DNA from 2 places in the Streptomyces sp. P13-3-3 genome. Region 2 is predicted to be linked to the other one. Evidence: predicted binding sites of a transcription regulator. Region 2 holds the regulator's gene; the other holds the start of a gene.
What was found. The regulator HrcA, encoded in region 2, represses chaperone genes, less so after heat shock. The targets are predictions, from matches to a motif close to TTNGCACTCNGNNNNNCNGAGTGCNAA.

Region 1: a site for HrcA is predicted at 7,185-7,211, ahead of groES (co-chaperone GroES). Genes of this name have one in related genera too.

The regions. Positions count from the first base shown of each region.
Region 1 is NZ_CP192228.1:3,900,507-3,911,415, reverse strand. Features, by position in the region: gene ACQZOG_RS18035 (MOSC domain-containing protein) at 1-634, shown strand, start outside; gene ACQZOG_RS18030 (SDR family NAD(P)-dependent oxidoreductase) at 721-1,494, shown strand; gene ACQZOG_RS18025 (hypothetical protein) at 1,935-2,414, shown strand; gene ACQZOG_RS18020 (hypothetical protein) at 2,442-2,714, opposite strand; gene ACQZOG_RS18015 (septum formation family protein) at 2,811-3,698, shown strand; gene ACQZOG_RS18010 (hypothetical protein) at 3,726-4,784, opposite strand; gene groL (chaperonin GroEL) at 4,951-6,579, opposite strand; gene groES (co-chaperone GroES) at 6,730-7,038, opposite strand; partial or broken gene ACQZOG_RS17995 (polysaccharide deacetylase family protein) at 7,656-8,387, opposite strand; gene ACQZOG_RS17990 (polysaccharide deacetylase family protein) at 8,384-9,256, opposite strand; gene ACQZOG_RS17985 (class I SAM-dependent methyltransferase) at 9,395-10,570, shown strand.
Region 2 is NZ_CP192228.1:1,319,130-1,330,038, forward strand. Features, by position in the region: gene ACQZOG_RS05980 (AMP-dependent synthetase/ligase) at 1-1,496, shown strand, start outside; gene ACQZOG_RS05985 (NADP-dependent oxidoreductase) at 1,602-2,546, shown strand; gene ACQZOG_RS05990 (SpoIIE family protein phosphatase) at 2,982-5,000, shown strand; gene hemW (radical SAM family heme chaperone HemW) at 5,072-6,304, shown strand; gene ACQZOG_RS06000 (DUF3097 domain-containing protein) at 6,504-7,310, opposite strand; gene ACQZOG_RS06005 (MBL fold metallo-hydrolase) at 7,345-8,073, opposite strand; gene hrcA (heat-inducible transcriptional repressor HrcA) at 8,236-9,252, shown strand; gene dnaJ (molecular chaperone DnaJ) at 9,253-10,392, shown strand.

The DNA.
Region 1 (10,909 bases), 2.6 Mb from region 2:
CACGGGCCAGCGCGACGGCCTGACCGGTATCGACAAGCGTCCGGCGGACGGACCGGTGCGGGTGTCGGCGCCCGGCGCGAAGGGGATCGGCGGGAGCGGTCTGGCCGGGGACGCGGTGTGCGAGACGCGGCACCACGGCGGGGACGACCAGGCGGTGTACGCGGTGGCCCGCGAGGACCTCGACGAGTGGGAGCGCGCGCTGGGGCGCCCGCTGCCCGCCGGCTCGTTCGGCGAGAACCTGACCACCGAGGGCGTCGACGTGTCCGGCGCGCTGATCGGCGAGCGCTGGGCCGTGGGGCCCGAGGTGGTGCTGGAGGTCACGTCGGGGCGCATTCCGTGCCGGACCTTCCAGGGCCATCTGGGTGAGAAGGGCTGGGTGAAGCGGTTCACGGAGCGGGCGGCGCCGGGGGCGTACCTGCGGGTGATCACACCCGGGGAGGTGCGCGCGGGCGACACCGTACGGATCGTGCACCGGCCGGATCATGACGTGACGGTGGCCCTGCAGTTCCGCGCGGTGACGACGGAACGGGAGCTGCTCCCCCGGCTGCTGGCGGCGGGGGACGCGCTGCACCCGGAGGCGCTGAGGCAGGCGCGGGAGCATGTGGAGAAGTCCGGGGCGGCGGTGGAGGTCTGACCGTACGTCGGGGGGTGTCCTGAAGGACCCGTGCCCGCCCGGACCGCAGAGCGGACGCCTCCGCTCCGGGTCACTACTCTTGGGCCATGACAACGGCTCTGATTACGGGATCGACGGCGGGGATCGGTGCCGCGTTCGCGCGGCGGCTGGCGGCCGACGGCCACGACCTGGTGCTCGTGGCCCGGGACACGGCCCGCCTGCGGGAACAGGCGACCGAGCTGCACGACCGCCACGGCATCGAGGCGGAGGTGCTGACCGCCGACCTGGCCGAGGACAAGGGGATCGAGGCGGTGGAGCGCCGGCTCGCCGACCGCCGCAACCCCGTCGACCTGTTGGTCAACAACGCCGGGTTCGGGCACAAGGGCCGCTACCTCGAGGTCCCCATGTCCGACGAGCTGACGATGCTCAAGGTCCACTGCGAGGCCGTGCTGCGGCTGACGTCGGCGGCGGTCGAGGCGATGCGGGAGCGCGGGCGCGGCGGCGTCGTGAACGTCGCCTCGACCGCGGCGTTCGTGCCGCGCGGGACGTACGGGGCGTCGAAGGCGTGGGTCGTGCAGTTCACGCAGGGCGCGGCGCAGGACCTGGCCGGTCACGGCGTACGCCTGATGGCGCTGTGCCCCGGCTTCGTGCGCACCGAGTTCCACGAGCGGGCCGGCATGGGCACGGACAACATCCCGCGGTGGATGTGGCTGGACGCGGACAAGGTCGCCGCGACGGCCCTGGCGGACCTGGCCCGGGGCAAGTCACTGTCCGTCCCGGACCCTCGGTACAAGGTGCTGATGGGCGCGTCGAAGCTGGTCCCGCGGAACCTGCTGGGCGGCATCTCCTCGAGGACGGGCCGCAAGTACGGGCCGCGCTGACGCCTCCCCGTCCGCGCCGGGACGCGGACCCGGGCGCCCTGCGCGAGGGGACGCCGGCCTTCACCGCCCCCTGGACGTGATGCGCGACGCGCGGCGGTACGCGGACACGGCCCGCCGCTTCTTCGAGGTCGCGACAGCTTCGACTTCACGTTCCGCGTGAGGACCGCATGGCCCAGGGCGACGGGGTCTGCACCCGCTGGCGCCGGGAGGGCATCCACAAGGGCGACTTCCTCGGCGTCCCGGCACGGGCAGGCGGGCCACCATGACTGGAATGACCACCCTCCAGTTCAGCGCCTCCGGCAGGGTGGCGAAGGGGCGGCCGGAGTTGTGACTGTACCGAACCAGCCATTCCCCTCACCGGAAACCGCCGTACGGGAACGATGCGTCCGCCTGTGCGCTCCTCACGGACAGTCCGAGGAGCAGGGGGGCACATGGGCGACATGGCACAGCGACAACGCATCAGGGCGTCGACGGCCGGACTCACGCGCCGACTGGTGACGGCGACGGCCGCGGTGGTCGTCGCCACCGCTTGTTCGGCTCCGGCCGACCCCGACGGGAACCCGTCCCGGGGCGCCCGCGAGGCGGTGGAGGACTACGTGCACGCCCTCAACGCCCGCAGCGCGGACGGTCTCATGTCCGTCGGAGGCGTCGAGGACGCGGACTGGTCCCGGCAAGAGGCGGAGCGGGTGCTCGCCGAGCGGGGCGGACGCGGCTGGACGGTCGAGGAGATGCGGATCGCGCACGACCTGGGCCCGGACATCGCGTCGGTCCGCCTTCTCGCGGAGGACGCGTCCGGTCGAACCATGCGGGATACGTTGACCCTCACCCGGGAGAACGGCACGTGGCAGGTGGCGCTCTTCACCGGGCGACCCGCCGAACCGGGCAAGCACCCTGCGGCGACTCGCGAACCTGGTTCCTGAGCGCACGAACACCGGGGCGTCCGGCGGTCAGTTCTTGGCGGCGAAGTGCTCCCGCAGTTCGTCCAGGCACTCACCGTCCTGGCCGGACGACGTGCCGGCCCAGGTCACTACGAGAGCGCGGTCCGAGTTCTCGGTTCTCTGTTCCGCCACGCGCGCCTCGACGTCCGCGATGTAGTCGGCGCAGTCCGTGTCGGCGGGTGAGGTGCCGGTCAGCGCCTCCGTCGCGGCGAGGCCCGCCGCGCACAGCAGCGCCCAGGCGATGAACCAGGTGCGGTGCTTCCTCCGGCTCGGGTTTGGCATGCCCGCATCCTAGGTGCGGCAACGGCACGTACCCGTACGCACTGCAACCTTCTCCCCTGCTCACAGGTCACAGCTCACAGAAAAGAGGGGGAAGCAATGATGAGCCGTGCCCCGTACCGTTCACCGCGTGGTCCGGCCGCCGTCGCCGCGCTTCTCGCGCTCGCCGCCGTCGGCTGTTCCGAGGCGGCCGAGGTCGTCGACGACGCCAAGGACGGGGCGAGGAAGGCGGCCCGGCAGCGGTCGGTGTTCTCGCTCGACGTCGGCGACTGCTACAACCCGAACGGCAAGGCCGAGGGCGAGGCGTATCTCGTCGAGGTCGTGCCCTGCGAGGAAGCCCACCAAGGGGAGGTCGTCGGCGAGTTCGCCGTCGAGGGCGGCCCGAAGCACCCCGGTGACGAGAAGATCGTCGGGATCGCCGACGAGCGCTGTGCCGCCGAGGCACAGCGGTACGCCCCGGACACCTGGGCACTCCCCGCGGGCGTCGGGCTGTCGCACTACACCCCGACCCGGGAGAGCTGGGCGACCGGCGACCGCGCCGTGAGCTGCACGTACACCGTGGAGAAGGGCACCTTCAAGGGGTCGCTGAACACCGCGAAGTCCTTCGAGCCCGACCAGCTCACGTTCCTGAAGGGGTCGAACGCCGTCTACGAGACCCTGTGGGCCCACCAGCCGGTCACGGACGACGTCGAGGGCGCCCTGAAGGACTACAAGGCGCAGGCCGAGGCCGTCGCGGCGGCCCTCGGCACACACGTCGAGGACCTGGGCGGCATCGACGGCACCGAGGTCGGCAAGCTCCGGGCGACGCTCACCAAGGCGGCCGGCCAGTGGGAGAAGGCCGCGAACGCCCCCGACGCCGACGCCTTCTACCTCGCCTACGACCAGGCGTTCACCCTCATCGACCCGGGCGAGACCGTCGCCGCCCGCAAGGAACTGGGCCTCGCCACCACCGTCCCGGCCGAGGACGCGGAGGTCTGGGCGAGCTGAGGCCGCCGTCCCGCAGCGGCCTCCGGGCTACTCGCCTCCGCCGCCGTCTCCCCCGCCGCCGTCTCCCCCGCCTCCGCCGTCCCCGCCTCCGCCGCCTCCGTCTCCGGCGTCGCCGCCGTCGTTGCCCCAGCCGTCGCCGCCGCCGGGCTCGTTGTCGTCGCGGCCGCGGCCGAGGTTGCTGAACCAGGGCTGGTCCCAGCCGTCGTCGGTGTCGCGGCGTTGCGGACGGGCGGCGCGGAAGCGGGCCAGGCCCGTCGCGTCGCCGAGGCCGAAGGAGACCGCCACCGCGTGGGCCATCACCGCGTCCAGCGGGTCGGGGCTCTCGTGACGGACCTCGGCCAGCGGCAGCAACAGGGTGCCGGGGGCAGGCTCGGCGCCGCGTGGCGGGCGGATCAGCAGGGCGACCGGGGTGTCGCCGCGGAAGAGCCGGGAGCTCTCCGCGTCCACGCGGCGCAGGATCCAGTGCCGGTCGGGGAGCCCTATCTCCACCGTGCTCTTCGACTTGCGGAACTTCTTGCGCAGCACGAGCCGCGCGGAGGCGTTCCCCACGGTCAGCACCAGGCCGGTGCCTCCGTCGCCGTGGCCGAGGAAGCCGTACGGCGCGCGCAGGCGTACGGCGGGGGCGTGCGGGCCCCAGACGTCGACGCGGACCTGGCGGCGGTCCACGGCCACCGCCACCGGACCGGCGGGGCCGTGCGCGTAGCGGCGGGCGATCCACAGGGGGACGCCCTCGTCCCGCGCCCGTGCGGCGAGGGCGGCGACCTGTTCCGGGCCGCCGCACCGGCGTACCGCGAGCTCGCCCAGCGCGTGGGCGAACGCGGACGCCTGACGCACCTTCAGGGGGACGCAGGTGCCGGTGGCCCGGGTGACGGGGACCAGGCCGGCGCCTTCGGGGAGGGACGCCAGGGGGCGTTCGGCGCCTCCACCGCCCAGCCAGGCGCCCCGCAGGAACGCCTCCGCGACAGCGGCGAGGTTCAGTTCCTCCAGCGGGGTCGTCCGGCCGCCGCGGCGCAGTCCGGACTCGCCGAGGCGCACGGTGCGCGCGAGCGGGTTGCGGGAGCGTTCCCCGTACAGCACCTGGTCCATCGCCATCCCCCCATCGCTTCGGCCGTCGTCTCCACAGACTCCGTACCGGCGTGGCGCGGTTCCATGATCGAGGGGACTGGGGCGGGGTACGACGAGGGCCCGGCGGCCGCCGTCCTCGCGGACGGGGCGCCGGGCCCTCGCTTCAGGCTCTGGCGACCTCGGGTCGTCAGTGGGCGTGGCCGTGGCCGTGGCCACCGGCGGCGGCCGGCTCTTCCTCTTCCTTCTTCTCGACGACCAGGGTCTCGGTCGTCAGCAGGAGGGAGGCGATGGAGGCGGCGTTCTCCAGGGCGGAGCGGGTGACCTTGACCGGGTCGATGACGCCGGCCTTGATCAGGTCGCCGTACTCGCCGGAGGCGGCGTTGTAACCGCTGCCCTTCTCCAGCTCGGCGACCTTGGAGACGATGACGTAGCCCTCGAGGCCGGCGTTCTCGGCGATCCAGCGCAGCGGCTCGACGGCGGCCTTGCGGACCACGGAGACACCGGTGGCCTCGTCGCCGGTCTTGCCGAGGTTGCCCTCGAGGACCTTGACGGCGTGGACCAGCGCGGAGCCACCACCGGAGACGATGCCCTCCTCGACCGCGGCGCGGGTCGCGGAGATGGCGTCCTCCAGACGGTGCTTCTTCTCCTTCAGCTCCACCTCGGTGGCGGCGCCGACCTTGATCACGCACACGCCGCCGGCCAGCTTCGCGAGGCGCTCCTGGAGCTTCTCGCGGTCCCAGTCGGAGTCCGTGGCCTCGATCTCGGCCTTGATCTGGCCGACGCGGCCCTCCACGTCCTCCTTCTTGCCGGCGCCGTCGACGATCGTGGTGTCGTCCTTGGTGACGGTGACGCGGCGGGCGGAGCCGAGCACGTCCAGGCCGACCTGGTCGAGCTTGAGGCCGACCTCCTCGGAGACGACCGTGGCGCCGGTGAGGACGGCCATGTCCTGCAGCATCGCCTTGCGGCGGTCACCGAAGCCGGGCGCCTTGACGGCGACGGCGTTGAAGGTGCCGCGGATCTTGTTGACCACCAGGGTCGACAGGGCCTCGCCCTCGACGTCCTCGGCGATGATCAGCAGCGGCTTGGAGGCGTTGGCCTGGATGACCTTCTCCAGCAGCGGCAGGAGGTCCGCGATGGCGGAGATCTTGCCCTGCGTGATCAGGATCTGCGGCTCGTCGAGGACGGCCTCCATGCGCTCCTGGTCCGTCACGAAGTACGGCGACAGGTAGCCCTTGTCGAAGGCCATGCCCTCGGTGAAGTCCAGTTCCAGACCGAAGGTGTTGGACTCCTCGACGGTGATGACACCGTCCTTGCCGACCTTGTCCATCGCCTCGGCGATGAGCTCGCCGACCTGCTGGTCCTGGGCGGACAGCGCGGCGACGGCGGCGATGTCGGACTTCTCGTCGATCGGGCGCGCCGTGGCGAGGAGGTCCTCGGAGACGGCGGCGACCGCGGCGTCGATGCCCTTCTTCAGGGCGGCCGGGGAGGCGCCGGCGGCGACGTTCTTCAGGCCCTCGCGGACCAGCGCCTGGGCCAGCACGGTGGCGGTGGTGGTGCCGTCACCCGCGATGTCGTTGGTCTTGGTCGCCACCTCCTTCACCAGCTGCGCGCCGAGGTTCTCGTACGGGTCCTCGATCTCCACCTCGCGGGCGATCGTGACACCGTCGTTGGTGATGGTGGGGGCGCCGAACTTCTTGTCGATGACGACGTTGCGGCCCTTGGGGCCGATCGTCACCTTGACCGTGTCGGCAAGCTTGTTGACGCCGCGCTCGAGGGCGCGACGGGCGTCCTCGTCGAACTTCAGGATCTTCGCCATGGCAGCGGGAGCCCTCTCGGAAATCTAGGTGAAATCACTGCGCCCCTGGGCCGCCCGGCTCCTTGTCGGATGCTGGGGCCAGGGGCGCAGTGTTCGAGCAGAAGTACTTGCTACGAGGTCGAGTTCTCCGGGGCGGGCCCCGGAGTCCTCCTACTTCTCGACGATCGCGAGGACGTCGCGGGCCGAGAGGACGAGGTACTCCTCGCCGTTGTACTTGACCTCGGTGCCGCCGTACTTGCTGTACAGAACGACGTCGCCGACCTTCACGTCGAGCTCGACGCGCTTGCCGTCCTCGAAGCGGCCCGGACCGATGGCCAGGACGACGCCCTCCTGGGGCTTCTCCTTCGCCGTGTCCGGAATGACCAGGCCCGAAGCCGTGGTCTGCTCGGCGTCGAGCGGCTGGACCACGATGCGGTCCTCGAGCGGCTTGATGGCAACCTTGGAGCTGGCGGTCGTCACGATCCGACCTCCCCCTTCGGAGATCTCACGGGGTTAACTGTCTGAGGTGGCGACCAGGTCGATCCGTCGTCGCGGGTGCCGGACCTGCCCGTCGCGTTGTTGGCACTCTCCAGGGGGGAGTGCCAGACCCGAGACTATGACCGCGATTAGCACTCGGTCAAGCGGAGTGCCAATTGCCGTGCGGCGCGTCGGGGGATGGGGGTGTTTTTCGGGCGCGGGGTTGTGCGGTGCCGGTGTTGGTGTGACCGTCCCCAGGGGCTGCGCCCCCGGACCCCCCTTCGGCCCTTCGGGCCTCGTCCTCAAGCGCCGGACGGGCTAGAAGTCGCCTCGCCCGGGCTGGGAGTGGCCCCGCCCGGGCCGGGAGGGGCCGCGTCCGGGCCGGGAGGAACCTCGTTCAGGTCGGGAGGGGCCGCGTCTGGGCTGGAAGTCGCCTCGCCCGGGCTGGGAGGAACCTCGTTCAGGTCGGGAGGGGCCGCGTCTGGGCTGGAAGTCGCCTCGCCCGGGCTGGGAGGAACCTCGTTCAGGTCGGGAGGGGCCGCGTCTGGGCTGGAAGTCGCCTCGCCCGGGCTGGGAGTGGCCTCATCCGGGCCGGGAGGGACCGGGCTGGGCGTCGTGCCTACGTGGTCCTCGAGCCTGCCCACCCTCAAGTCCCGCTCGTCCAGCTCCGTCAGGAGCCTCGTCGTGCGTTCCGCCAGGGTCAGGGGCGGGGCCTCGCCCGACGGTACGGAGATGATGTCGCCGGGACGCAGATGGCGGGGGCCGTGGGTGTAGGTGAGGTGGCCGTCGGGTTCGAGGGTCACGCGCCACAGGACCACGGCGGTGATGCCGCACTCGGCGGCGGCGCGCAGGGTGGCGGTGTCGTGCCGGCCGTAGGGCGGGCGGAAGAGGCGGGGGCGGATCCCGAAGCGCGCGGCGAGTTTGCGCTGCTGGCCGCAGATCTGGGCGCGCTGGGCGGCCAGGGGCAGGCCGGGCAGCGCCGGGTGGTCGAGGGTGTGGTTCTGGAGGTTCGCGCCGACCGCGCGGAGGCGGGCGAAGTGGCCGTAGCCGGGGCCCGTCACGCTGTCGGTGAGGAACATGCTGACCGGCAGCCTGCGCTCGCGCACGAGGTCGATGAAGCGGGGGTCGCGTTCGGCGCCGTCGTCGTAGGTGAGGAAGACGACCGGGTCGTCGGTGGTGACGTGGTCGACGACCGGCGGGAGCGGCGCCGGGGCGACCGCGGTGGCCGGCCCGCCGGCGCGGGAGGAGAGGTGTCCCGCGCCGGACGGGGCGGCACATCCGGCGGCCGCGGCGAGCAGCAGGGCGAGGGCCGCCGGGAGAGGCCCCGGGATCGTCCCGCGCCGCCGCCTCACAGGTAGTCCTCCAGCCTGGCCACGGCGTACCCCTCGGCCGTGACCTTGTCGAGGAAGCGGCGGATCATGTCCCGCATGGTGCCGTCCCAGTCCTCGCGGCCCCGGAAGTGGGACAGCACGATGTCGCCGGGGTGGATCTTCCGGTCCCACTCGCGGTACTCCCAGTGGTCGGTGAAGACCTCCTCGTTCCACAGCGGGACGTGGGTGATGCCGCAGCTCTTCGCGGCGCGCAGGGTCGCCTTGTCGTAGTTGCCGTAGGGCGGGCGGAAGAGGGTCGGGCGGGTGCCGTAGCGCTTCTCGATGACGTCCTGCATGCCGCAGATCTCGCGCTTCTGCTTGGCGTGCGAGAGGGCCGGCAGGTACGGGTGGTGGAGCGTGTGGTTGTGCAGGGCCACGCCCCGTTTCTGCATGTCCTTGAAGTAGCCGTAGTCCTCCTCGACGAGGTAGTCGCTGAGGAAGGCGCTGTACGGCACCTTCAGCTCGGTCATCATCCGGAGGAACTCGGGGTCCTTCTCGGCGCCGTCGTCGATGGTGAGGAAGACGACCTTCTCCTTGACCGGGACGGTGGTGAAGACCGGCGGGAGGTCCAGCCGTTCGTGACCCTTGACCTCGAAGCCGTCGCGGGTGGTGATGCGCGGCTTCTTCGCCGGGGGCGGCGGCGCGGCCAGGGGGACCTTCTTCAGGCCCCAGCGTTTCGCCGCGGCGGCGCGGGCGGCCTGCGCGGCGCGCAGCTTCTCGGCGTAGGAGTCGAGGGCGCGGGCCGGGGGCGCCTGGAGGGGCTGGCCGCCGGCCGGTTCGACGGTGTCGCTGCCCTTGCCGCACCCCGAGGCGAGAGCGGCGAGCGCGAGGGCGGCGAGACCGGTCCGCATCCCCAGCCGCCGCATCCGCTTCTTATCGTTTTGTCCTACTACTCGCATGGGGCCGGATCCTCGCAGCCACCCGGCCCGCGTCCCGCCCGACACCTCGGCCGGAGGCGCACGGTCCACCGACTGGCCCACAATGTCCCGGTGAACGACCTCGCCCCGCTCCTCACCCCCGAAGGCCGCGCCCTCCTCGACGAGGTGCGCGACACCGACCCCGCCCGCGAACTCGCCGTCGCGACCCGGCTCCGCCGCGACCACCCCGCCGAGCTGGTGTCGGCGGCGCTCGGCCAGGCGCGGCTGCGGCAGCGGGCGGTGGCGAAGTTCGGGGCGGAGGACGCGGCACGGATGTTCTTCACGCCGAACGGCGTGGAGCAGTCGACCCGGCGCAGCGTCGCCGCGTACCGGGCGGAGCGGCTGCGCGCGGCGGGCGTACGGTCGGTCGCCGACCTGTGCTGCGGGATCGGCGGCGACGCGATCGCGCTGGCCCGCGCCGGCATCCGCGTCCTGGCCGTCGACCGGGACCCGCGGACGGCCGCGGCCGCCCGCGCCAACGCCGAGGCGCTCGGTCTCGCCGGCCTGATCGAGGTGCGTGAGGCGGACGTGACGGAGGTCGACACGGCCGGCTACGACGCGGTGTTCGTGGACCCGGCCCGGCGCTCGTCGAAGCGCGGCCGGATCTTCGACCCGGAGGCGTACTCGCCACCCCTGTCGTGGGCGGTGGGGGCGGCGCTGAAGGCGCCCCGGGCCGCCGCGCTGAAGATCGCGCCCGGCATCCCGCACGAGGCGGTCCCGGCGGAGGCCGAGGCGGAGTGGATCTCCGACGGCGGGGACGTGAAGGAGGCGGTCCTGTGGTTCGGCACCGCCCCCGGCACGGTCCGCGCGACCCTGTTGCCGGGCCCGCGCACCCTCGCCTCCCGTGGCCTCCCCGACCCGGAGGTCCGCCCCGTCGGCCGCTACCTGTACGAGCCCGACGGCGCCGTCATCCGCTCCCACCTGGTCGCCGAGGTCGCCGAACCTCTCGACGGCGGCCTGATCGACCCGACGATCGCCTACGTGACGTCGGACGCGCTGCGTGAGACGCCGTTCGCCACGGCCTACGAGATCACCGACGTGCTCCCCTTCAACGTCAAGAAGCTGAAGGCCCTGCTGCGGGAGCGCGAGGTGGGCGTCCTGACGGTCAAGAAGCGAGGCTCGGCGGTCGAACCGGAGGAACTCCGCCGCAAGGCCCTCCCGAAACCGCACGGCACGGCATCGGTCACGGTCTTCCTGACCCGCGTCGCGGGCGCCCCGACGATGCTGCTGGGACACCCGGTGCGCTGAACAGGCGCCACCTGCGCCCACCCTCCCCCATCGCCCCAGCGGCACGACTGCCCGCAGACGGCGGGGAGCGGGCTCCCCCTTCACCCCCGCGGCACGACTGCCCCGAGGCCAGGCACCCTAGGGGCGCGGGGAACTGCGCGATCAGCCCACGACGGGCAGCAGTCAGCGGACGGCGTCTCTCGGCAGACGGGTTACCGTCGCCAGGGGCGCGGGTCCAGCAGGGGCGCGCTGCAGAGGTGCCGCCTGCACCCACCCTCCCCCACTCTCGGCTTCGCTCGAGCGGGAGGTACCCCCATCGCCCCAGCGGCACGACGGCCCGCAGACGGCGGGGAGCGGGCT
Region 2 (10,909 bases):
CGGAGAACGCCGAGCAGGTCGCCAAGGCCGTCGAGAAGCGCGGTGAGCTGCCCGAGCTGACCCGCGTGGTGGTGATCGACGCCGAGGGCGTCGACACCGACGACTTCGTGATCACCCTGGCCGAGCTGGAGAAGCGCGGCGCCGCCCGCCTCCAGAAGGAGCCGGAGCTGATCAAGGAGCGGGTCGCCGCCCTCACCAAGGACCAGCTCGCCACCCTCATCTACACCTCCGGCACCACCGGCCGCCCCAAGGGCGTGCGCCTGCCGCACGACAACTGGTCGTACATGGCCAAGGCGATCGCGGCGACCGGCCTGGTCAGCGGCGACGACGTGCAGTACCTGTGGCTGCCGCTGGCGCACGTCTTCGGCAAGGTCCTCACCTCCGGCCAGATCGAGGTCGGCCACGTCACCGCGGTCGACGGCCGCGTCGACAAGATCATCGAGAACCTGCCGGTGGTCCAGCCGACCTACATGGCCGCCGTCCCCCGCATCTTCGAGAAGGTCTACAACGGCGTCGCCGCCAAGGCGAAGGCCGGCGGGGGCGCCAAGTACAAGATCTTCCAGTGGGCCGCGGGCGTCGCCCGCGAGTACGCCAAGGTCACGCAGGACAACTTCCGCCGTACCGGCTCCGCGACCGCCCCGGCCGGACTGCGCACCAAGCACGCCGTCGCCGACAAGCTCGTCTACGCCAAGATCCGCGAGGCCTTCGGCGGCCGGCTGCGCGCCTGTGTCTCCGGTTCCGCCGCCCTCGCGCCCGAGATCGGCTTCTTCTTCTCCGGCGCCGGCATCCACATCCTGGAGGGTTACGGCCTCACCGAGTCCTCCGCGGCCTCCTTCGTGAACCCCGGCGAGGCCTACCGCACCGGCACCGTCGGCAAGCCGCTCCCCGGCACCGAGGTCCGCATCGCCGACGACGGCGAGATCCTGATGCGCGGCCCCGGCATCATGCAGGGCTACCACAACCTCCCCGACAAGACCGCCGAGGTCCTGGAGGAGGACGGCTGGTTCCACACCGGCGACATCGGTGAGCTGTCCGCCGACGGCTACCTGCGCATCACCGACCGCAAGAAGGACCTGATCAAGACCTCCGGCGGCAAGTACATCGCGCCGGCCGAGGTCGAGGGCCAGTTCAAGGCGGTCTGCCCGTACGTCTCCAACATCCTGGTGCACGGCGCCGACCGGAACTACTGCACCGCCCTCATCGCCCTCGACGAGCCGTCCATCACCGCCTGGGCGGCCGAGAACGGCATGGAGGGCAAGTCCTACGCGGACATCGTCGCCGCCCCGGCCACGGTCGAGATGGTCGACGGCTACGTCAAGCAGCTCAACGAGGGCCTGCAGCGCTGGCAGACCATCAAGAAGTTCCGCCTGCTGCCGCGCGACCTCGACGTGGAGCACGGCGAGATCACCCCGAGCCTGAAGCTGAAGCGCCCGGTGGTGGAGCGCGAGTACAAGCACCTCATCGAGGAGATGTACGAGGGCGCGCGCGAGAAGTGACGGGACGTCGGCCGGGAGGCACGCTCTCCCGGCCGACGCCGTCCCTCCGCTTCTTTGTCGCCGGTCGCGGGAATCGATCGCGGTCCGTCACGGTTGCCTCACCGCATGAAGGCAATCGGATTGACCACCTACGGCGGCCCCGACGTCCTGCGGGAGCTGGAACTTCCCACGCCCGAGGCGGGACCCGGTGAGGTCCGCATCCGGGTGCACGCCGCGGTCGTGAACCCCACCGACGTCATGATGCGCACCGGGGGTCACGCCGTCCGGCTGCGGGACGTCCCGCCCCCGTACGTGCCCGGCATGGACGCGGCCGGTGTGATCGACCAGATCGGTCCCGGCGTCGACGGCCGGCTGAGCGTGGGGCAGCGGGTCGTCGCCCTCGTGATGTTCGTCCGCCCGCAGGGTGGCGCGTACGCCGAACAGATCGTCGTGCCCGCGGAGTCCGTCGTGCCCGCGCCCGCCGGGACGGACCACGCCGAGGCGTCCACCCTCCTGATGAACGCCGCCACCGCCCGGCTGGCCCTCGACACCCTCGCCCTGCCGAAGGGGGCGACCGTCGCCGTGACCGGCGCGGCGGGCGCCGTCGGCGGCTACGCGATCGAACTCGCCAAGGCCGACGGGCTGACCGTCGTCGCCGACGCCGCCCCGCACGACCGCGACCTGGTGCGCGGCTTCGGCGCCGACCACGTCGTCGACCGGGGCGCGGACGTCGCCGCCCGCGTCCGCGACCTGGCGCCCGACGGCGTGCCCGGGCTGGTGGACGGCTCCGACCAGCGCGAGGAGGCCGTCCCCGCGGTCGCGGACGGCGGCACCCTCGTCTCCCTCCGCGGCTGGCAGGGCCCCGCCGAGCGCGGCGTGACGGTGGCCCCGGTGCTCGTGGCGAGCGTCCGCGAGGACACCGCCCTGCTGGACACCCTCCGGCTCCAGGCCGAGCAGGGCGTGCTGTCCCTGCGCGTCGCCAAGGTGCTGCCCGCCTCCGACGCGGCCGAGGCGCACCGCCTGCTGGAGGCGGGAGGCCTGCGGGGGCGCCTGGTCCTCGACTTCTCCTGAGGCGAGGGCTGCCTCGAGGTGAGGGCTGCCCTGAGGCGAGGGCTGCCTTGAGGTGAGGGCTGCCCTGAGGCGAGGGCTGCCTCGAGGTGAGGGCTGCCCTGAGGCGAGGGCTGCCTTGAGGTGAGGGCTGCCCTGAGGCGAGGGCTGCCTCGAGGTGAGGGCCCTCCTGACGGCAGGGCCCTCCGGACGGCAGGGCTTCCCTGACGCGAGCGCTTCTGTCGTGCGGGCCCGCGCCGAGCGGCGCGGGCCCGCCACTTCTCGTCCCCGGGTGACCGGAAACGAGCGGTCGCGGCGCCGTTCTCGACCGAACGTGTAGCACTGTTCCCCCGACAAGCGATCCACTTTCGTGACTCCACGCTTATGGGCGGGTCCGTTCTGTCACCCTGTCGGCAAGCGATCGAGTTCTCTTCGTACGAACTGCCCGGGGAGCTGCCCATGCGGGCCATTCCGACCCAACGGGAGACCACCTCGTGCGCCTCCGACGTGCGGGGGCGCACGCGGGTGGAGGCGACGCTGTCCGGAAGCCCCCTCGCGCCGGGCTCGGCACGCGCGATGCTGCGCAAGGCGCTCACCGAGTGGGCGCAGTCCTCGGCGGACGGCGCCGACCTCCTCACCGGCCGCGTCGGCGACGACGCCGCCCTGGTCGCCAGCGAGCTGGTCACCAACGCGGTCGTGCACGCCGGCACCGACGTGCACCTGACCTGCCGGCTGGAGGAGGACACCGGCGCGCTCGTCGTCGAGGTCGCCGACCGGCACCCCTCCCGCGCGCCGCGCGACGACGCCGCGGAGGCGCCGGCGCACGACATCCCCGAGTACGGGCGCGGCCTGCGCCTGGTCGCCGCCCTCGCCGAGTCTTGGGGCGTCACCTACCGCGCGGGCAGCAAGACCGTGTGGGCGCGGCTGCCGACGCGGGAGGAGGCGCCCGCCGGCCCGCCCGCCGCGTACGCCGGGGAGCGCGCCCCGGCGCGGGACCTGCGCGCCGCCGCTCTCCTCGCCTCCGACCCGCTCGCCCCGCGCGGCCACGACGGACCCCGGGAGGGCCCGCGTGACGGCCCCCGGGACGCCTGGCGTGCCGCCTCCTACGGCGACGACTGGCTGGCCCGCCGCCCCGGACGCGACGGCGCCTGGCTGGGCCGGGGCGCGCTGTCCTTCCTCGCCGAGGCGTCCGACCTGCTCGCCGGACAGCTGGACGAGGACCTCGTCGCCTCCCTCACCGGCCAGCTGATCGTGCCGCGGCTCGCCGACTGGTGCGCGGTCTGGCTGGAGGACGAGGCCACCGCGCACGGCGGCCGGCCCGGCACGGGAGGCCGCCTCGCCCGCGTCTGGCACGCCGGCGAGCATCTGGTGGAGGAGCTGAGCCGGGCGCTCGAACGCACCCCGCCGCCCCACTCCGACGACCCGCTCGGCACCGGGCCCGTGCCGTACCCGTGGCCGGTCCACGACGCCGCCGCGGAGACCGGGGACACCGAGGCGGCCGACGGCGCCGAGGGCACCGGGGCCGCGCTCGCGTACCGGCTCGTCGCCGGGGGCCGGCCGCTCGGCACGCTGGTGATCGGGCGCGGCGGCATCGACCGCTTCCCCGACGAGATCACCGGGCTCGTGGAGGACCTGGGCCGGCGCGTCGCGCTCGCCATCGGGGCCGCCCGGCAGTACGCCCGCCAGGCCACCATCAGCGCCGTGCTCCAGCGGGGCCTGCTGCCCGGCGCCGTCGCCGAGATCCCCGGCGTGCGCAGCGCCCTCGTCCACGAACCGTGCGACAAGGGAGGCCCCAGCGGCGACTTCTACGACCTCTTCCCGGCCGGCCACGGACGCTGGTGCTTCGCCGTCGGCGACGTCCAGGGCAAGGGGCCCGAGGCGGCCGTCGTCATCGGCCTGGTCCGCCCCTGGCTGCGGCTGCTCGCCCGCGAGGGCTACCGCGTCGCCGACGTCCTCGACCGGCTCAACCAGCTCCTCCTCGACGACGCCACCGAGGCCGCGGACGCCGCCGCCCGCGCGCTGGTGGCGGCCGGGGCGCGCCCCGCCGCCCCCGGCGACGGCCCCCAGACCCGCTTCCTGTCCCTCCTCTACGGCGAGCTCGTGCCCTTCGAGGGCGGCGTCCGCTGCACCCTCGCCTCCGCCGGCCACCCCCTCCCGCTGCTCCTCGACCCCGAGGGCGGTGTCCGGGCCGTCGCCCAGCCGCAGACGCTGCTCGGGGTGGTCGAGGACGCCGGGTACACCGGCGAGACCTTCGAGATGTACTCCGGCGACAGCCTGCTCTGCGTCACCGACGGGGTCACCGAGCGGCGCTCCGGATCCCGGCAGTTCGACGACGGGGACGGACTGGCCCGGGCGCTCGCGGGCTGCGCCGGGATGGAGGCCGGGGCGATAGCGGACCGGATCACCCAGCTCGTGCACGAGTTCGACGCGCGGCCCCCGGCGGACGACATGGCCCTGCTGGTGCTCCAGGCCGAGTGAGGCCGTACAGCCGAGTGCGGCCCTACAGGTGGGCGGAAGGGGATCGTGCGCGGTGCGGGACAATGGAGCACATGCCTTCCGCACTCCCCGACGGCGAGCCCGTCCCCGCCGACGGCGCGCTGCCCGCGTCCGCGCTCGCCGGGGCGGCCGACCGCCCCCTCGGGTTCTACCTGCACGTCCCGTACTGCGCGACCCGCTGCGGCTACTGCGACTTCAACACCTACACCGCGACCGAGCTGCGCGGCACCGGCGGCGTGCTGGCCTCCCGCGACAACTACGCCGAGACCCTCGTCGACGAGATCCGGCTGGCCCGCAAGGTGCTCGGCGACGACCCGCGGCCGGTCCGCACGGTGTTCGTCGGCGGAGGCACGCCCACCCTGCTCGCCGCCGGCGACCTGGTACGGATGCTGGGCGCGATCCGCGAGGAGTTCGGGCTGGCGCCGGACGCCGAGGTCACGACGGAGGCCAACCCCGAGTCCGTCGACCCCGCCTACCTCGCCGAGCTGCGGGCCGGCGGCTTCAACCGGATCTCCTTCGGCATGCAGAGCGCCCGGCAGCACGTACTGAAGATCCTCGACCGCACGCACACCCCCGGCCGGCCCGAGGCGTGCGTCGCCGAGGCGCGGGCGGCCGGGTTCGACCACGTCAATCTGGACCTGATCTACGGCACGCCCGGGGAGTCGGACGACGACTGGCGCGCCTCGCTGGACGCGGCGATCGGGGCGGGGCCCGACCATGTCAGCGCGTACGCGCTGATCGTCGAGGAGGGCACACAGCTGGCCCGGCGGATCCGGCGGGGGGAGGTGCCGATGACGGACGACGACGTCCACGCGGACCGGTACCTCATCGCCGAGGAGATGCTGTCGCGGGCGGGCTTCTCCTGGTACGAGGTGTCGAACTGGGCGACCTCGGAGGCGTCGCGCTGCCTGCACAACGAGCTGTACTGGCGGGGTGCGGACTGGTGGGGGGCCGGGCCGGGAGCCCACTCCCACGTCGGTGGGGTGCGGTGGTGGAACGTCAAGCACCCCGGTGCGTATGCGGCGGCGCTGGCGGAGGGGAGGTCGCCGGGGGCCGGGCGGGAGGTGCTGTCGGTCGAGGACCGGCGGGTGGAGCGGATTCTGCTGGAGCTGCGGCTTCTGGACGGGGTGCCGTTGGATCTACTCCGGGAGGAGGGGCGTGCGGCGGCCGACCGCGCGCTGTCTGACGGCCTGCTCCGCCCCGAGCCCTTCGCGGAGGGCCGTGCGGCCCTCACCCTGCGGGGGCGGCTGCTGGCGGACGCGGTGGTCCGCGACCTGGTCGACTGACCAGAGGGTTTCGCCCCCGCCGCCCCTTCCCGTACCCGACCCGGGGCTCCGCCCCGGACCCCGCTCCTCAAACGCCGGAGGGGCTGATTTCAGCCCGTCCGGCGTTTGAGGACGAGGCCCGCCAGGGCCGACAAGGGGGGTCTGGGGGCGCAGCCCCCGACGGGACGGGAAGGGGCGGCGGGGGCGAGGAAACCGGTCCTTACGACGGGGCCGTCACGAAGTCGATCAGTTCCTCCACCCGTCCCAGGAGCTGAGGCTCAAGATCCTTGTACGAGTGGACGGAGTCCAGAATCCGTTTCCACGCCTCGCCCGTGTTCGCGACCCGCCACCCCAGCGCCTCGCACACCCCCGTCTTCCAGTCCACCCCCCGCGGCACCCGAGGCCACGCCTCGATCCCCACCGACGCCGGCTTCACGGCCTCCCAGATGTCGATGTACGGATGCCCCACCACCAGCGCGTGCTCGCTCGTCACCCCCTGGGCGATCCGCCACTCCTTGGTGCCGGGCACCAGGTGGTCCACCAGCACCCCGAGCCGCGCGTCGGGCCCGGGCGCGAAGGCGTCGACGATCGACGGGAGGTCGTCCACGCCCTCCAGGTACTCCACGACCACCCCCTCGATCCGCAGGTCGTCGCCCCACACCTTCTCGACCAGCTCGGCGTCGTGCCGGCCCTCGACGTAGATGCGCCCCGCGCGGGCCACGCGCGGCCGCGCGCCGGGGACGGCGACCGAGCCGGACGCCGTGCGGGTGGGGCGGGCCGGGCCGGAGGAGGGGCGGACCAGGGTGACCACGCGGCCCTCCAGCAGGAAACCGCGCGGCTCCAGCGGGAACACCCGGTGCTTGCCGAAGCGGTCCTCCAGGGTCACCGTGCCGGCCTCGCAGCGGATCACCGCGCCGCAGAACCCGGTGCCGGGCTCCTCCACCACGAGGCCCGGCTCGGCCGGCACCTCGGGGACGGACTGCGGCTTCTTCCACGGAGGGGTCAGATCGGCGGAGTACTGGCGCATTCTGCCGACGATACGAGGAACACCCGTGCGGTGATCACTCCGACACGCCGAACCGCGCCGCCAGCGCGTCCCGCTGGGCCCGTACGAACGCAGCGTCGACCGCCGCGCCGTGGCCGGGGACGTACACCGCGTCCTCGCCGCCCAGCCGCAGCAGCCGGTCCAGCGCGGCCGGCCAGCGGGACGGCACGGCGTCCGGGCCCGCCTGCGGCTCGTCCGACTCCTCGACCAGGTCGCCGCAGAACACCACCTCGGGGTCGCCGGGCACCAGCACCGCCAGGTCGTACGCGGTGTGACCGGGCCCCACGTTCGCCAGCAGCGCCCGGCGGCCGCCACCCAGGTCCAGCGTCCACTCGCTGGACACCGCGTGCCGGGGCGGGACCAGCGCCGCCACCGCCTCCTCGGCCGCCGCCGGGTCGAGGCCCCAGCGCACCGCGTCCGCCCGCAGCTCCTCCCGCCCCCGCCCGGCGAGCGCCACGTTCAGGCCGACCGCGCCGTACACCTCCGCGTCCGCGAACGCCGGCGCCCCCAGGACGTGGTCGAAGTGGGGATGGGTGAGCGCGAGATGTGTCACACGGCGGCCGGTCAGCTCCCGCGCCCCGGTCCGCAACCGCGCGCCCTCGGCGAGGGACGAGCCCGCGTCGACGGCCAGGACGCCGTCCGCGCCCAGCACGAGCCCCGCGGTGCAGTCCCACCCCGGAAGCCGGCGCCGCCCGACCCCCGGCGCCAGTTGCTCCCATCCCGACTCTTCCCAAGTCACGGTCATGACCGGGACGCTAGCGGGGAGGACGTCACCCGGCACCACCGCGCGGACCGGCCTTGCCGACGTCGTACCCCCCGGCCGTACACTGGGCCGGGGAAGTCTGGCACTCGCGTGCGAAGAGTGCCAGGGCCGTTACCGGGCGGAAGCCAGCTGGAGGTGTGCGCGATGCTCAGTGAACGCAGGCTCCAGGTGTTGCGCGCGATCGTCCAGGACTACGTCGGCACCGAGGAGCCCGTCGGGTCGAAGGCCCTCACCGAGCGGCACAACCTCGGCGTCTCCCCGGCCACCGTGCGCAACGACATGGCGGCCCTGGAGGAGGAGGGCTTCATCGCCCAGCCTCACACCAGCGCCGGGCGCATCCCCACCGACAAGGGCTACCGGCTGTTCGTCGACAAGCTGGCCGGCGTCAAGCCGATGAGCCCGCCCGAGCGGCGGGCCATCCAGAACTTCCTCGAGGGCGCCGTCGACCTCGACGACGTCGTGGCCCGCACGGTGCGGCTGCTCGCGCAGCTCACCCGGCAGGTCGCCGTGGTGCAGTACCCGTCGCTGACCCGTTCGACGGTGCGGCACGTGGAGCTGCTGGCCCTCGCCCCGGCGCGGCTGATGCTGGTGCTGATCACCGACACCGGCCGGGTCGAGCAGCGGATGGTCGACTGCCCGGCGCCGTTCGGGGAGGCGTCCCTGGCCGACCTGCGGGCGCGGCTCAACAGCCGGGTCGCGGGCCGCCGGTTCACCGATGTGCCCGGTCTGGTGGAGGACCTCCCGGAGGCCTTCGAGGCCGACGACCGCGGTACGGTCTCCACGGTGCTCTCCACCCTCCTGGAGACGCTCGTCGAGGAGAACGAGGAGCGGCTGATGATCGGCGGTACCGCCAACCTCACCCGCTTCGGACACGACTTCCCCCTCACGATCCGGCCCGTCCTGGAGGCGCTTGAGGAGCAGGTCGTGCTCCTCAAGCTGCTCGGCGAGGCGCAGGATCCGGGTGTGACCGTACGGATCGGTCACGAGAACGCCCACGAAGGACTCAACTCCACGTCCGTCGTGTCGGTCGGCTACGGTTCGGGCGGCGAGGCTGTCGCCAAGCTCGGCGTGGTCGGACCGACCCGCATGGACTACCCCGGAACGATGGGAGCGGTACGCGCAGTGGCACGGTACGTCGGACAGATCCTGGCGGAGTCATAGGTGGCCACGGACTACTACGCCGTACTCGGCGTACGCCGCGACGCGTCGCAGGAAGAGATCAAGAAGGCCTTCCGGCGGCTCGCCCGCGAGCTGCATCCGGACGTCAATCCGGATCCGAAGACCCAGGAGCGGTTCAAGGAGATCAACGCCGCCTACGAGGTGTTGTCGGACCCGCAGAAGAAGCAGGTCTACGACCTCGGCGGCGACCCGCTCTCGCAGGCCGGCGGCGCCGGCGGCGCGGGCGGCTTCGGGGCCGGGGGCTTCGGCAACTTCTCCGACATCATGGACGCGTTCTTCGGCACGGCGTCGCAGCGCGGGCCGCGCTCGCGCACCCGCCGCGGCCAGGACGCGATGATCCGGATCGAGGTGGAGCTGGACGAGGCCGCCTTCGGCACGACCAAGGACATCCAGGTCGACACGGCCGTCGTCTGCACCACGTGCAGCGGCGAGGGCGCCGCGCCCGGCACCACCGCGCAGACCTGTGACATGTGCCGCGGTCGCGGTGAGGTCTCGCAGGTCACCCGGTCCTTCCTGGGCCAGGTCATGACCTCGCGCCCCTGCCCGCAGTGCCAGGGCTTCGGCACGGTCGTGCCCACGCCCTGCCCGGAGTGCGCGGGCGACGGCCGGGTCCGCTCCCGCCGCACGCTCACGGTCAAGATCCCGGCCGGTGTCGACAACGGCACGCGGATCCAGCTGGCGGGCGAGGGCGAGGTCGGCCCCGGCGGCGGCCCCGCCGGCGACCTGTACGTCGAGATCCACGAGCTGCCGCACGCGCAGTTCCAGCGGCGCGGCGACGACCTGCACTGCACGGTCACGCTGCCGATGACGGCGGCGGCGCTCGGCACCAAGGTGCCGCTGGAGACGCTGGACGGCCTGGAGGAGGTCGACATCCGGCCCGGCACCCAGTCCGGCCAGTCGATCCCGCTGCACGGCCGGGGCGTCACCCACCTGCGCGGCGGCGGCCGGGGCGACCTCATCGTGCACGTCGAGGTGCAGACCCCGACCAAGCTGGACCCGGAGCAGGAGCGCCTGCTCCGCGAGCTGGCCAAGCTGCGCGGCGAGGAACGGCCCACGGGGCAGTTCCAGCCGGGGCAGCAGGGGCTGTTCTCGCGGTTGAAGGACGCGTTCAACGGGCGCTGAGCGCTGGGCGCCGGGCGGCGGCCGGGCCCTCCTGCCGGGGGTTCGGGGGTCGCCCCCGGGTCGGCACGGTCAGCCGGGGCAGCAGGGGTTGTTCTCGCGGTTGAAGGACGCGTTCAACGGGCGTTGAGCGCTGGGCGCCGGGTGGCGGCCGGGCCCTCCTGCCGGGGGTCCGGGGGTCGTCCCCGGGTCAGCACGGTCAGCCGGGGCAGCAGGGGTTGTTCTCGCGGTTGAAGGATGCGTTCAACGGGCGTTGATCGCTGGGTGCCGGGTGGCGCCGGGCTCTCCTGCCGGGGGTTCGGGGGTCGCCCCCGGGTCAGCACGGTCAGCCGGGACAGCAGGGGCTGTTCTCGCGGTTGAAGGACGCGTTCAACGGGCGTTGAGCGCTGGACGCCGGGGGCGGCTGCGCGCACTGAGCGGCCGCCCGACGGGCGTTGATCCCCACCCTCGTCCTGGGCCGCCGGCGTGGTCGGCGGCCCGGCGAAAAGTGGCTTATGCCAAGGGGAAGGGTCAATTCGGA